DNA from 3 places in the Sinorhizobium sp. BG8 genome. Region 2 is predicted to be linked to each of the others. Evidence: predicted binding sites of a transcription regulator. Region 2 holds the regulator's gene; each other region holds the start of a gene.

Region 1 (4,003 bases), 610 kb from region 2:
GGATCTGGGTCAGGGTGCGGGCAAGCAGCTCGTTCGGGTCGATTGGCCGCATCAGATAGTCGGTCACACCGAGATCGAGTGCGCGGACCACCATCTCCTCGTTGCCCTGTTCCGCAATCAGGAGAATCGGCAGGAAACGGGTACGCTCGAGGGAGCGCAATTGCGAGCAGAGCCGCAGCGGATCGTGGTCGGTGAAATTCGCATTGACGATAACGAGTTCGTAGGAGTTTTCGGCCGCATCGAAGAGTGCTGCCTGCGGGTCGGATATGCAGATGACGTCGGCGATCGGCTTCAGCGAGCGGACGATGCGCTCCTGCGAGCTGCCGCGGCCGTCGACGAGCAGCACGTGCCCCGGCTCGTTGCCGATGGCGCCGTTCAGTCCGTCCTGCATCTGGAGTGCGCGCGCGGTGGCCGCGCGTGCGCGCAGCTCATCGGTGAGCGTCTTCAGCCGCACGAGGCTCTTCACCCGCGACATCAATTGCAGGTCGTTCACCGGCTTGGTCAGGAAATCGTCGGCGCCGGCCTTCAGTCCCGGATGCGGTCGGAGGGCTGGTCGAGGGCAGTCACCATGACGACCGGAATATGCGCAGTGCGCGGATTGGACTTCAGCCGCTCGCAGACCTCGAATCCATCGATGCCGGGCATCATGACATCGAGGAGGATGAGATCAACCTGGGTACGTTCACAGAGCGAAAGAGCCTCGTGACCGTTTCCCGCCGTCAGGACATCGAAATACTCGGCAAGCAGCCGCGCTTCCAGCAATTTCACATTGGCCGGAATGTCGTCAACGACAAGAATTCGTGCGGTCATGCGCCCTGCCCCTGCCCCGGCTCCTATGCGTCGCCGAGGTACGTCTTTATGGTTTCAATGAATTTCGGTACCGATATCGGTTTTGAAACATAAGCTTCGCAGCCACCCTGACGTATCCTTTCCTCGTCACCCTTCATCGCGAAGGCAGTGACTGCGATGACCGGAATGACATGGAGTTCGTCGTCCTCCTTGAGCCATTTCGTCACCTCGAGACCGGAAACCTCAGGCAGCTGAATATCCATTAAAATAAGGTCGGGGCGGTACTTTCGGGCAAGATCGAGTGCTTCCATGCCATTGCGGGTCTGAATGGTCGTGTATCCGGAGGCCTCGATGAGGTCCCGGAAGAGCTTCATGTTGAGCTCGTTATCCTCGACGATCATGACTTGCTTGGGCATCGCGCGTCCTTGTTCATAACTCCAGCCTTGCAACCTTCCGCGAGAAATATAAGTTGCGGCTATGCCGAATTCATCCAGCCTGACCATCGCCAAACTAGTGCCATTTGGTTGATTAAAAGGTAACTTTTCCGGAAAACCCAGATGCAACGCCAAAAAGATACACCTGTCGCCGATGCCGAGGCGACCGCCATTGCCGTGCTTGGCTGGCTGGCCGGCGAGCCCGAACACCTTTCCCGTTTCCTTGCGCTGAGCGGGGTCGAACCGGGCATGCTGCGCAAGGCGGCCGGCGAACTTTCCTTCCTGGCCGCGCTCGTGGAATTCCTCATGGGGCACGAGCCGACATTGATGGCCTTCTGCGAGGCGACGGATATTCGGCCCGAAACGGTGGTACGCGCCCACGCGGTCCTGTGCGGACCGCCTGCCAGCGACGAGTATTCGTCATGGTAACGAGCACGGTTACGATCGACCATATCCGTCTTGGCGACCGTCCCCTGGTCGTCTGCGACGTCGATGAGGTCGTTCTCGAATTCCTGACCCCGTTTCGCGAGTTCCTGAACTCGCGAGGCCACGATCTGCTGCCCAGATCGTTCCGGCTGCACGGGAACATCGTGGGGCTTATCGATGGAACGATAACCGACAACGCCGTCATCTCCGCGCTGCAGGAGGATTTCTTCGCCGATCAGGAGGCCTGGCAGCGGCCGGCGCTCCAGGCCGTCGAGACACTGACGATGCTCGGCAAGGACGCGGACGTCGTCTTCCTGACGGCCATGCCGCCGCGCCACGAGGCAACCCGCCGCCGGCTGCTGGATCGGGTGGGGCTCACATTTCCGATGGTCGCCACCGAGGAGGAAAAGGGACCGGTGGTGCGCGCCCTGCATCGCCAGCGCTCCCTGCCCGCGGTCTTCATCGACGACATATCGCGCAACCTCGAATCCGTTCGCGCACATGCGCCGGACACGCTGCTGCTGCATCTGATGGCGAACGCGGAATTTCGCGCCATGGCGCCTGCGCTCGGCGATGGCGTCGTGAGTGCAACGGACTGGACTCACGCCGCAAGCCTCATTCGCGCGCATTGGATGCCGATCGCAGGCAGGTGACGCGAACGGCATCATGCAGCTAAAGCCCGCCGCGGAAGCGGAGGTCCCGATCGCGTTCTCACCTGCAACAGACGATGAGGAAGCCAGTCAGAGCCTTGCCTCATCGAGAAGAAATGAAGTGTTGACGCCATGCACTTGCGAGCCCCCGCGCTCTTGAGTGGCAGCAGCATACGCGTTACTTTCCCCACGTTCAATATTTGTTCTCACCATGGGCCTGAACGACACGCGTTTTCCGGGGTTCTGCCGCGACTGCCTGAAAGGGCAGCCCGACAATCTGCGCCGTTGCCTCGCCTGCGGCAGCCCCAGGCTCCTGTATCATCCCGAGCTCTACCGCCTCACGCTTGCGCACATCGATTGCGACGCCTTCTACGCTTCTGTCGAGAAGCGCGACAATCCCGAGCTTGCCGACAAGCCGGTGATCATTGGCGGCGGCAAGCGCGGAGTCGTCTCGACGGCGTGCTATGTCGCGCGCATCCATGGGGTCCGATCGGCAATGCCAATGTTCAAGGCGCTCGAGGCCTGTCCGCAGGCGATCGTGATCAAGCCCGACATGGAGAAGTACGTGAAGGTGGGGCGCGAGGTGCGCTCGCTCATGCAGGAACTGACGCCGCTCGTGCAACCGCTCTCGATCGACGAGGCCTTTCTCGAGCTCAAGGGTACCGAGCGGCTTCACCACGACCCACCCGCTCGGGTGCTTGCGCGCTTCGCCAGACGCGTCGAGAGCGAGATCGGGATCACCGTTTCGGTCGGGCTTTCCTACTGCAAGTTTCTCGCAAAGGTCGCCTCCGACCTCCAGAAGCCGCGCGGCTTCTCGGTTGTCGGAGAGGAGGAAGCGCTGGACTTCTTGAAGGACAAGTCGGTCCGAATGATCTGGGGCGTTGGAAAGGCCTTTGCGGAGACGCTGGAGCGCGACGGCATCCGTCTGATAGGCCAGTTGCAGACCATGGAGGAAAGCGATCTCATGCGCCGCTACGGCGTCATGGGCAAGCGGCTCTACAATCTCTCGCGCGGACAGGACGATCGCGAGGTCCATCTCAACGACGCGGCCAAGAGCGTCTCCTCGGAAACCACCTTCTTCGAGGACATTTCAGCTGGCGACGAACTCATCGCGATCCTGCGCCGCCTCAGCGAGCAGGTCGCTTCCCGGCTTCGCAAGACCGGCATCGCGGGGCAGACGGTCGTTCTCAAGCTCAAGACAAGCGACTTCAAGACCCGCACCCGCAACCGCAAGCTGGAGGATCCCACCATGCTTGCGGACCGCATCTTCCGCATCGGCGCGGAACTCCTGAAGAAGGAAGTGAACGGGACCAAGTTCCGGCTCATCGGCATTGGCGTCACTGATCTCACAGATCCGCAGCGCGCCGATCCTCCCGACCTTGTCGATCCGCAGGCCGGCCGCCGCGCGGCTGCGGAGGCGGCCATGAACACGCTCCGCGACAAGTTCGGAAAGAACAGCGTCGAAACCGGATACACCTTCGGCAAGGACCGGCGCTGAGCACCCGAGGTGCGTGCTTCAGCCTATCCCCGGCAGCCGTTTGAAATCGCGCGGCGGAGGGCTGCTGTCGATTCGGAGGATTCGTATCAAAACTTCGTTAAATGCCACGGGGCATAATCGCGGTTCCTTGTATCGCGTATGGAACCAGATTGATGACCTTCAGCCGGATAGCCGGGATCGGCCTCCTTGCCATTGCGTTTGCGTCC
Region 2 (4,003 bases):
CGCTCGCCAAGGCATATGAGGAGGGCGGCGCCGCCTGTCTTTCTGTGCTGACGGATGCTCCGAGCTTCCAGGGTGCGCCGGAATTCCTCACGGCAGCCCGCGCGGCCTGTGCGCTGCCGGCCCTGCGCAAGGACTTCATGTTCGACAGCTACCAGGTTCTCGAGGCGCGTGCCTGGGGAGCCGATTGTATCCTCCTCATCATGGCGTCGCTCTCCGACGACGATGCGCGCATGCTCGAGGACGCCGCATTCTCGCTCGGAATGGACGTTCTGGTCGAGGTACACGACGAAGCCGAGATGGAACGCGGATTGCGCCTCCGTTCGAAGCTTATCGGCATCAACAACCGCAACCTGCGCACCTTCGAAGTCGATCTCGCCGTTTCCGAGCGCCTGTCTAAGATGGTGCCCGAGGACAAGCTGCTGGTCGGAGAGAGTGGCATCTTCACCCACGCCGACTGCCAGCGTCTCCGGCTATCGGGGATCTCGACGTTCCTCGTCGGAGAGAGCCTCATGCGCAAGGAGGACGTGGCAGCGGCCACGCGGGAGCTCCTTACAGGTTCTGCTTCCCTGTTGGCGGCGGAGTAACGAATGTCCGGTCTCACTCACATCGATGCCGCCGGGACGGCGAACATGGTCGACGTGGGGGACAAGACCGAGACGGTCAGGGTGGCTGTCGCGGAAGGCTATGTCCGCATGGCGCCGGAGACGCTTTCCCTCATCCGTTCCGGCAATGCCAAAAAAGGCGATGTGATCGGCACGGCACGGCTGGCTGGAATCATGGCCGCCAAGCGCACGTCCGATCTCATTCCGCTCTGCCACCCGCTCATGCTGACGAAGGTTGCCGTCGACATCTCGGAAGACCCTGCCCTCCCCGGGCTCAGGGTTGAGGCCATGGCAAAGTTGAGCGGCCGGACAGGCGTCGAGATGGAAGCGCTCACTGCAGTCAGCGTCGCCTGCCTCACCATCTACGACATGGCCAAGGCCGCGGACCGCGAAATGGAAATCGGCGGCGTCCGGCTCGTCGAGAAATCCGGGGGACGTTCCGGCGACTATCGCCGCGACGAGACAGCACGCACATGAACCTTCTACCCGTCGCCGAGGCCCTGGACCGTTTGCTGGCGGCTGCCGTGCCTTCAGAGCGGACGGAAATCGTGCCCCTCCACGACGGCGCAGGCCGCGTGCTTGCGCAAGACGTTCGAGCCCGCCTGACCCAGCCGCCCTTCGATAATTCAGCAATGGACGGCTATGCGCTTCGCCACTCCGATATCGAGAAGCCCGGATCGGTACTGGCCGTCGTCGGAACGTCCGCTGCAGGGCACGCTTTCGGAGGCACGGTAGAACCCGGTCAGGCGGTACGGATTTTCACCGGCGCACCTCTTCCAGCGGGTGCGGATACCGTCCTTCTGCAGGAGGACGCGGAGAGACTGGACGAGCTTAGGGTGCGAACGACCTTCGTGCCAGCAAAGGGTCGTCACATCCGGCCACGCGGCCAGGACTTTACCGAGGGCGAAGTCGTCCTGCACAGCGGTGACCTCCTCGACGCCGGTCGCCTCACGGTCGCTGCTGCGATGAATTATCCGGAGCTCACGGTCTATGCCCGACCGCGGATCGCCCTCATCGCCACCGGCGACGAACTCGTGGCACCGGGAACACCGCCCGGCCCCAGCCAGATCGTCGCGTCCAACGGTTTCGGCGTCGCGGCTCTTGGACGGGAGGCTGGCGCGGAGATCGTTGATTTCGGCATCGTAAAGGACGATCCCGTCGCACTGCGGGCGGTCATTGAGGCCGCCGCCGCCACAGCCCCGACGTGATCGTGACCCTCGGAGGTGCGTCCGTCGGCGACCATGACCTCGTCCAGGGCGTGATGCGAGAAGCGGGTATGCAGCTCGATTTCTGGCGTATCGCAATGCGCCCGGGAAAACCCTTGATGGTCGGCAAATTGGGTAAGGCACAGGTGTTCGGCCTGCCCGGAAATCCGGTTTCGAGCCTCGTTTGCGGTTTGTTGTTCCTGGAACCCCTCGTGCACCGGCTCGCTCGAACCCCGGCCAGGAATCGTTTGCGCACGCTGGTGACCGCGACCGCTCTAGCCGAGAACGATCGCCGCCAGGACTATTTGCGCGCACGCATCATCCGCTTGCAGGATGGCTCGCTCGCGGCGAGTGCGTTCGGCCAGCAGGACTCCTCCATGATGAAGGTTTTTGCCGGATCGGACTGCCTGATCGTCCGCCCGCCGCATGCCCCGGCACTGGAAGCCGGCGCGCAATGCGATGTCCTCATGCTGCGGGAGCCAGCCTGAGATTCTCGCTGCTTCGTCGAGAATAATCTCGCATTCTGCGCCGTACCTTCACGAAATCTTATCCACTTGCGGAACACATATGGAACATATAGTGTCTGTTCTGGATTTGTTTCACTAATGATTCTGGGGTGCAGGATATGCTGACGCGCAAGCAACAGGAACTTCTCTTGTTCATCCACGAGCGGATGAAGGAGTCGGGAATCCCGCCATCCTTTGATGAAATGAAGGATGCGCTCGACCTGGCATCCAAGTCCGGCATCCACCGGCTCATCACGGCGCTGGAGGAAAGAGGCTTCATCCGCCGCCTCCCGAACAGGGCGCGCGCCCTCGAGGTCATAAAGCTGCCGGACTCCTATTCATCGAGCCTTCAGCCGAAGCGCGGTTTCTCGCCGAGCGTGATCGAGGGAAGCAGAGGCAAGACACAGCCGCCTCCAGCACAGAAAGCGGCGGCAGGCGACGACTTCTCCTCGTCGGTCTCCATCCCCGTCATGGGCCGGATCGCTGCCGGTGTGCCGATTTCCGCTATCCAGAACAACACCCACGACATTACCATTCCGGCCGAAATGATCGGCAGCGGCGAGCACTATGCCCTTGAGGTCAAGGGCGACTCGATGATCGAGGCCGGCATTCTCGATGGTGACACCGTCATTATCCGGAATGCCAGCAACGCCAATCCGGGTGAAATCGTAGTAGCCCTCGTGGACGACGAGGAAGCGACGCTAAAGCGGTTCCGTCGCAAGGGTGCGTCCATCGCTCTCGAGGCGGCAAACCCCGCATACGAAACAAGGATCTTCGGCCCTGACCGCGTGAAGATCCAGGGAAAGCTTGTGGGGCTCATCCGCCGCTATCATTGAGGCACGCGTCCGCCTGACGCCTACTCCGCCTTGAACTGATTGCTGCGCCAATCATATGTACGGTGCATGGCCCATGGCCTGTCCAATGACGTGATCGACGTCTCGATGCGGGCGTTCGCGGGAAATGACCCGTGCCCGCCCAGAGCATAGATTTCGAGCGCTCCTGTCCGCCTCAACGTCTGTGCCGTTACGATGGTGGCACTGCAAGCCGCGGATTTCAGGAATTGCGGCGCGATCACCAGATCTGCCGTTCCGCAGGCCGCTGCAAGGTAGGCCGGATCCTCGATTGCCACGATGCGCCATCCGGAAGGCGACCGTACGGCACACCATTGTTTCGGGCGGCATAGGAACCGCGAGGGTTCGGCTTGCGCGCCAAACGCCTCCTTCATCGCCGCGCGGACGGCTGGGCCGTCCTCCATTTTATGGTCGCGACCGGACAGCGTTTGACGCCGGGTTGCTGTCTCGCCGAATGTACTGGCACGCGCTGCGGCCATGTGGGGGGGGCTGTAGGGACCGAGACGCAGAGCTCGCCGCCACTGATCATAGACGAAGGCTGGCGGTTTCTGCCTGTTGATCGACACGCCTGTTGCAGAGACCACGCCAACGAGTTTTGCATCCTCGGAAACGAGTACCTCCGGCAGCCTCGTTTCCGGGAGGAGTGCCAGGATGCCAGCCGCGATGAGCGGAAGGCCGATAAGCCGCAGTCTCGTATGCAGGATGCAGAGCAAGCCGCCGCCCGCTGCGATCAGGTAGACGCTTTCCTGCGGTAGGCGGCCAGTGACGATTTCCCCTCCCCACCCCGCGACCCAGTGCGACATGTCGATCATCCACCCTATCCCCTTGCCCATCACATA
Region 3 (4,003 bases), 910 kb from region 2:
CGAGTTCCTGCGTCGCGTCACACAGGGCGCCGAGACCGTGCTTGCGTGAGCCGGAACCGGCACTTGCACCGCCGATACGGCGATATGATCGAGGCCGTTAAAGTTTTAGTCATCTGATTTAACAATTCGGAATAAACGGCTGCGACACTCGGCCTCGGTTACCCTGGACATGATGTCCCTGAACGAGGAGCTTCGGATGTCGGATTTGGTGAAACACTCGCCAGGGGCAGGACTTTATGAGCGCAAGTGGGAACGCTTCGCGGTCAATCGGCAAGCTGTGCTGTTGACAGTGGGGCTGGACCTCGCCTTCCCCAAGATCCGGTCCTGTCAGTTGATCGACATTTCGCTCGGCAGCGCGACCTTTTCGGTCGGCACGACGATCGGGCTCTCCACTCACTACTATCTTTCGGTGGTCGGCATCGCCGCGAAGATCGGATGCGCCGAAGTGTTCCGCAACGGCCATCGCATCAACGTCCAGTTCATCAAGGAGATCGACGCCGATCTCCTCCATTCGATCGTTCGAAGCGACTATTTCACCGGCGGCATCTCCGGCAAGAAGATGGAAGGCGCCCGCCCATACATGGTCGGCGTCGAGAAGGCTTCGGTCGGGTCTGCCGTCGTCTGATTTACACGCCGCATTTTTTGGATAGGGTGCCGTGCGATCCCGATTCCGCAACCAATGAATGGCTGCGGTGCATGAGGGACCGCAACGCGATGTTCCAATCCAGGTTTGCCCATGTCCAGTTTCAGCCGCTTTACGCCCCTCACCAACGGCCTGCCCTCGACCGTGCCTTTCATCGGTCCCGAAGCGATCGAGCGCAAGCGCGGCCAGAAGATCCAGGCGAGAATCGGCGCCAATGAAAGCGGCTTCGGCCCTGCGCCCTCCGTTCTGGAGGCGATACGCAACAACGTCCATGAAACCTGGATGTACAGCGACCCGGAAAATTTCGAGCTCCGGGAAGCACTTGCGATCCATCACGGCATATCGCGCGACAACATCGCGATCGGCGGCGGGGTGGACGAGCTTCTCGGGCAGATCGTGCGCATGGTGGTGGAACCGGGAACGATCGTCGTCACCTCGTTCGGAGGCTACCCGACGTTCAACTACCACGTCCAAGGCTTCGGCGGACGCCTTGAAACGGTCCCCTACGTCAACGATCGCGAAGACCTGGACGGTCTTCTCGCCGCAGTGAAGCGTACGGACGCGCCGCTGGTCTACCTTGCGAACCCCGACAATCCGATGGGAAGCTGGTGGGATGCGGGCAGTATCGTCGCATTTGCCCGGGCTCTTCCGCCGCGAACGCTTCTGATACTGGACGAGGCCTATTGCGAGACCGCGCCCGGCGAGGCGATACCGGCAATCAATGCGCTTGTCGGGCAGCCGAACGTTCTCAGGATGCGGACATTCTCCAAGGCCTATGGACTGGCGGGAGCGCGGATCGGCTACGCGATCGGAACGCTCGGCAACGCGACCGCATTCGACAAGATTCGCAACCATTTCGGGATGGCCCGGATCTCCGTCATCGCCGCGCTTGCCGCGCTCGAGGACCAGGACTATCTGGCCGAAGTCGTCGGGCGAATTGCCACCTCGCGCTCGCGGATTGCCGCCATTGCCGAGGAGAACAACCTTGTGGCCCTGCCCTCGGCGACCAATTTCATCGCCATCGACTGCCTTCGCGACGGCGACTATGCCCGCAACATCGTCGACGGCCTGATGGAGCACGGCGTCTTCATCCGAATGCCGGGCGTAGCACCACTCAACCGCTGCATACGGGTCAGCGCCGGACCTGAGGAAAGCATGGTGCGCTTCGCCGAAGCCCTGCCGCTGGTGCTCAGGAAGCTCGAAAGAAGCGCGTAGCGAACGACGAGAGCCGGGATGGCGGTGTGCGGCGGCACGTATTCTTCTTGTTGTTTTCCGCCTCGGCCATCCAATCTCGCTACGCGCCTCCTCCCCTCAGTGCACGGTCATCCAATCGCGCGCCGCACGCAGTGCCAGCGCCAGATCGGTCTTGCTCATCGTCGCCGCCAGGTCGGCGCGGAGTTCCGCAGCGCGATCACAACCCTTGATTGCAGCAATGTTGAGCCATTTGTGTGCGGCGACCAGGTCGACGTCGCATCCGCGACCCGTCGCATACATCAAACCCATGTCGCAGAAAGTGTCGGCGCGGGTCTCACCGCCCATCATGGCGGCCATCTCGGAATTCTGGATTTCAAAACGTGCCATCTTCTGTGTCCCTGTCTACTTGAGTACCGCTTGTAACGCCCTGTTTTATTGCCCTTTTCGGGCGTCCCGCGGGGGCCTGCCGTCTTCTGCGGCTTAGGTCACCCCGTTGGATTTTCGGCCGGTTTGTTCCGTGCTCGTCTTATGGCTTCACTATGACAGCGGGCTTTCAATGGGCGCTTAAAATGCATGATTAATTTGCGACAAACAAAGTTCAAACAGTTGGTAAACTTGGCTTTTCGTTAAACATCGGACCCGCTGGAAACGCGGGCATTCGCAGAAAAATTTACGAAATATTCAACTGGCGATTTCAACGTTTTGCTAACCACGGGAAACATCGGCTGTTTTGACGATCGCGCGAAAATGCGCCGGCGAGACGGAAAATGGCGGCAATTCGCTATCGAAAAGCACATGGTCGCGCACGTATCGCTGCTCCGCCAACTATCGCGGGCGCGGGGTGGAGCCCCCGCGGCCGCAAACCCGGCCGCGGGGAAAAAGGGAAAACCGGTCAGCGCGCCCGCTGCCCGAAGAGGATCTTCTGCGCCTCCTTGTCCTCGGCAAGGCTTGTCTGCCGGGCACGTTCTTCCTGGCCGACCGCAATACCCCTCTGCACGGCGGGTCGCGCCAGCACCGCATCGAACCAGCGCTTCAGGTTGGGAAACTCCGCAAGGTCCTGCCCCTGGTTCTCATACGACCGGGTCCACCCGATCGAAGCCATGTCGGCGATCGAATACTCGCCGGCAAGGAACTCGTGATCGGCGAGGCGCTTGTTCATGACGCCGTAGAGGCGGTTGACCTCATTCGTGTAGCGATCGATGGCATACTCGACCTTGGTCGGAGCATATTGACGGAAATGGTGTGCCTGCCCAGCCATGGGGCCAAGACCACCCATCTGCCAGAACAGCCATTCTTCCACCTGAACGCGCTTGCGCTCGTCGGTGGGATAGAACTTGCCGTGCTTGCGTCCGAGATATTGCAGGATCGCACCGGACTCGAAGACCGAGATCGGCTCTCCTCCCGGACCATCGGGATCGATGATCGCGGGCATTCGGTTGTTGGGGGCTATCTTCAGGAAATCGGGAGCGAACTGCTCGCCCCTGCCTATGTTGACGTATTTCACGTCGTAGGGGACGCCTAGCTCCTCCAGCATGATGGTGATCTTGTAGCCGTTCGGCGTCGGCCAGAAATAGAGTTCAACCGGTTTTGTCATGACGTTCTCCTTCAATTGGAGAAGGTAGAGTCCGCTCGACCCGGCTTCAAGCGCGGGCGAGAAAGATGAACGCCAGATGAACAGACCTCTCAGTCATCGTTCAGTCGCGACATGCGAGAACGCATCATCGACAACAACTGAACAGTCTCGAGCCGATCCATGGAAGTCCTAAGCCGCCGCCTGACGATGATCACCCTGCTTATGGCAGTTTTCGCGATTTCGCTCGCCGCAGCCGTCGAAAGCGACGCCCGCCGCCACGCGAAGGCACAGCCTGGCGTCTTCACCGCCTGCGCCGGCACGCCTTTCTGCCGCGGCGCCATCTGATCAGCGCTTTTGCACGCGCCGGCACGTTTCGATGACCGGCGATGCCCGGCGGCGCTTCTGCCGCCCCTGCCTTCCGTTTTCCCGCCTCACAATTTCGCCGTGCACGACACGAACATGAATGCTAGAGCCGTGGATGCTGCCCATTCTTAGCATCCGGAGGCATCGTGAAGGCCGTAACCGTCTACTCCCTTGCAGCCCTTGCCGAGATCGCCGGTTGCTTCGCATTCTGGGCTTGGCTGAAACTCGAC

The links. The regulator LexA, encoded in region 2, represses DNA repair genes until DNA is damaged. The targets are predictions, from matches to a motif close to TGTTCNNNNTGTGTTCNG.
Region 1: the regulator LexA is predicted to act here: its motif matches at 2,490-2,507, upstream of F3Y30_RS11125 (DNA polymerase IV).
Region 3: the regulator LexA is predicted to act here: its motif matches at 2,425-2,442, upstream of F3Y30_RS09765 (sel1 repeat family protein).

The regions. Positions count from the first base shown of each region.
Region 1 covers NZ_CP044011.1:2,377,657-2,381,659, reverse strand. The annotation lists partial or broken gene F3Y30_RS11145 (PleD family two-component system response regulator) at 1-810, opposite strand, end outside; gene F3Y30_RS11140 (response regulator) at 834-1,205, opposite strand; gene F3Y30_RS11135 (DUF3572 domain-containing protein) at 1,347-1,652, shown strand; gene F3Y30_RS11130 (hypothetical protein) at 1,646-2,302, shown strand; gene F3Y30_RS11125 (DNA polymerase IV) at 2,511-3,797, shown strand; gene F3Y30_RS11120 (L,D-transpeptidase family protein) at 3,950-4,003, shown strand, end outside.
Region 2 covers NZ_CP044011.1:2,989,096-2,993,098, forward strand. The annotation lists gene trpC (indole-3-glycerol phosphate synthase TrpC) at 1-584, shown strand, start outside; gene moaC (cyclic pyranopterin monophosphate synthase MoaC) at 588-1,079, shown strand; partial or broken gene glp (gephyrin-like molybdotransferase Glp) at 1,076-2,295, shown strand; gene lexA (transcriptional repressor LexA) at 2,433-3,149, shown strand; gene F3Y30_RS14140 (ComEC/Rec2 family competence protein) at 3,170-4,003, opposite strand, start outside.
Region 3 covers NZ_CP044011.1:2,083,051-2,087,053, reverse strand. The annotation lists gene F3Y30_RS09780 (hypothetical protein) at 1-49, shown strand, start outside; gene F3Y30_RS09775 (PilZ domain-containing protein) at 197-625, shown strand; gene F3Y30_RS09770 (pyridoxal phosphate-dependent aminotransferase) at 737-1,858, shown strand; gene F3Y30_RS09765 (sel1 repeat family protein) at 1,955-2,224, opposite strand; gene F3Y30_RS09760 (glutathione S-transferase N-terminal domain-containing protein) at 2,730-3,431, opposite strand; gene F3Y30_RS09755 (hypothetical protein) at 3,591-3,755, shown strand; gene F3Y30_RS09750 (YnfA family protein) at 3,920-4,003, shown strand, end outside.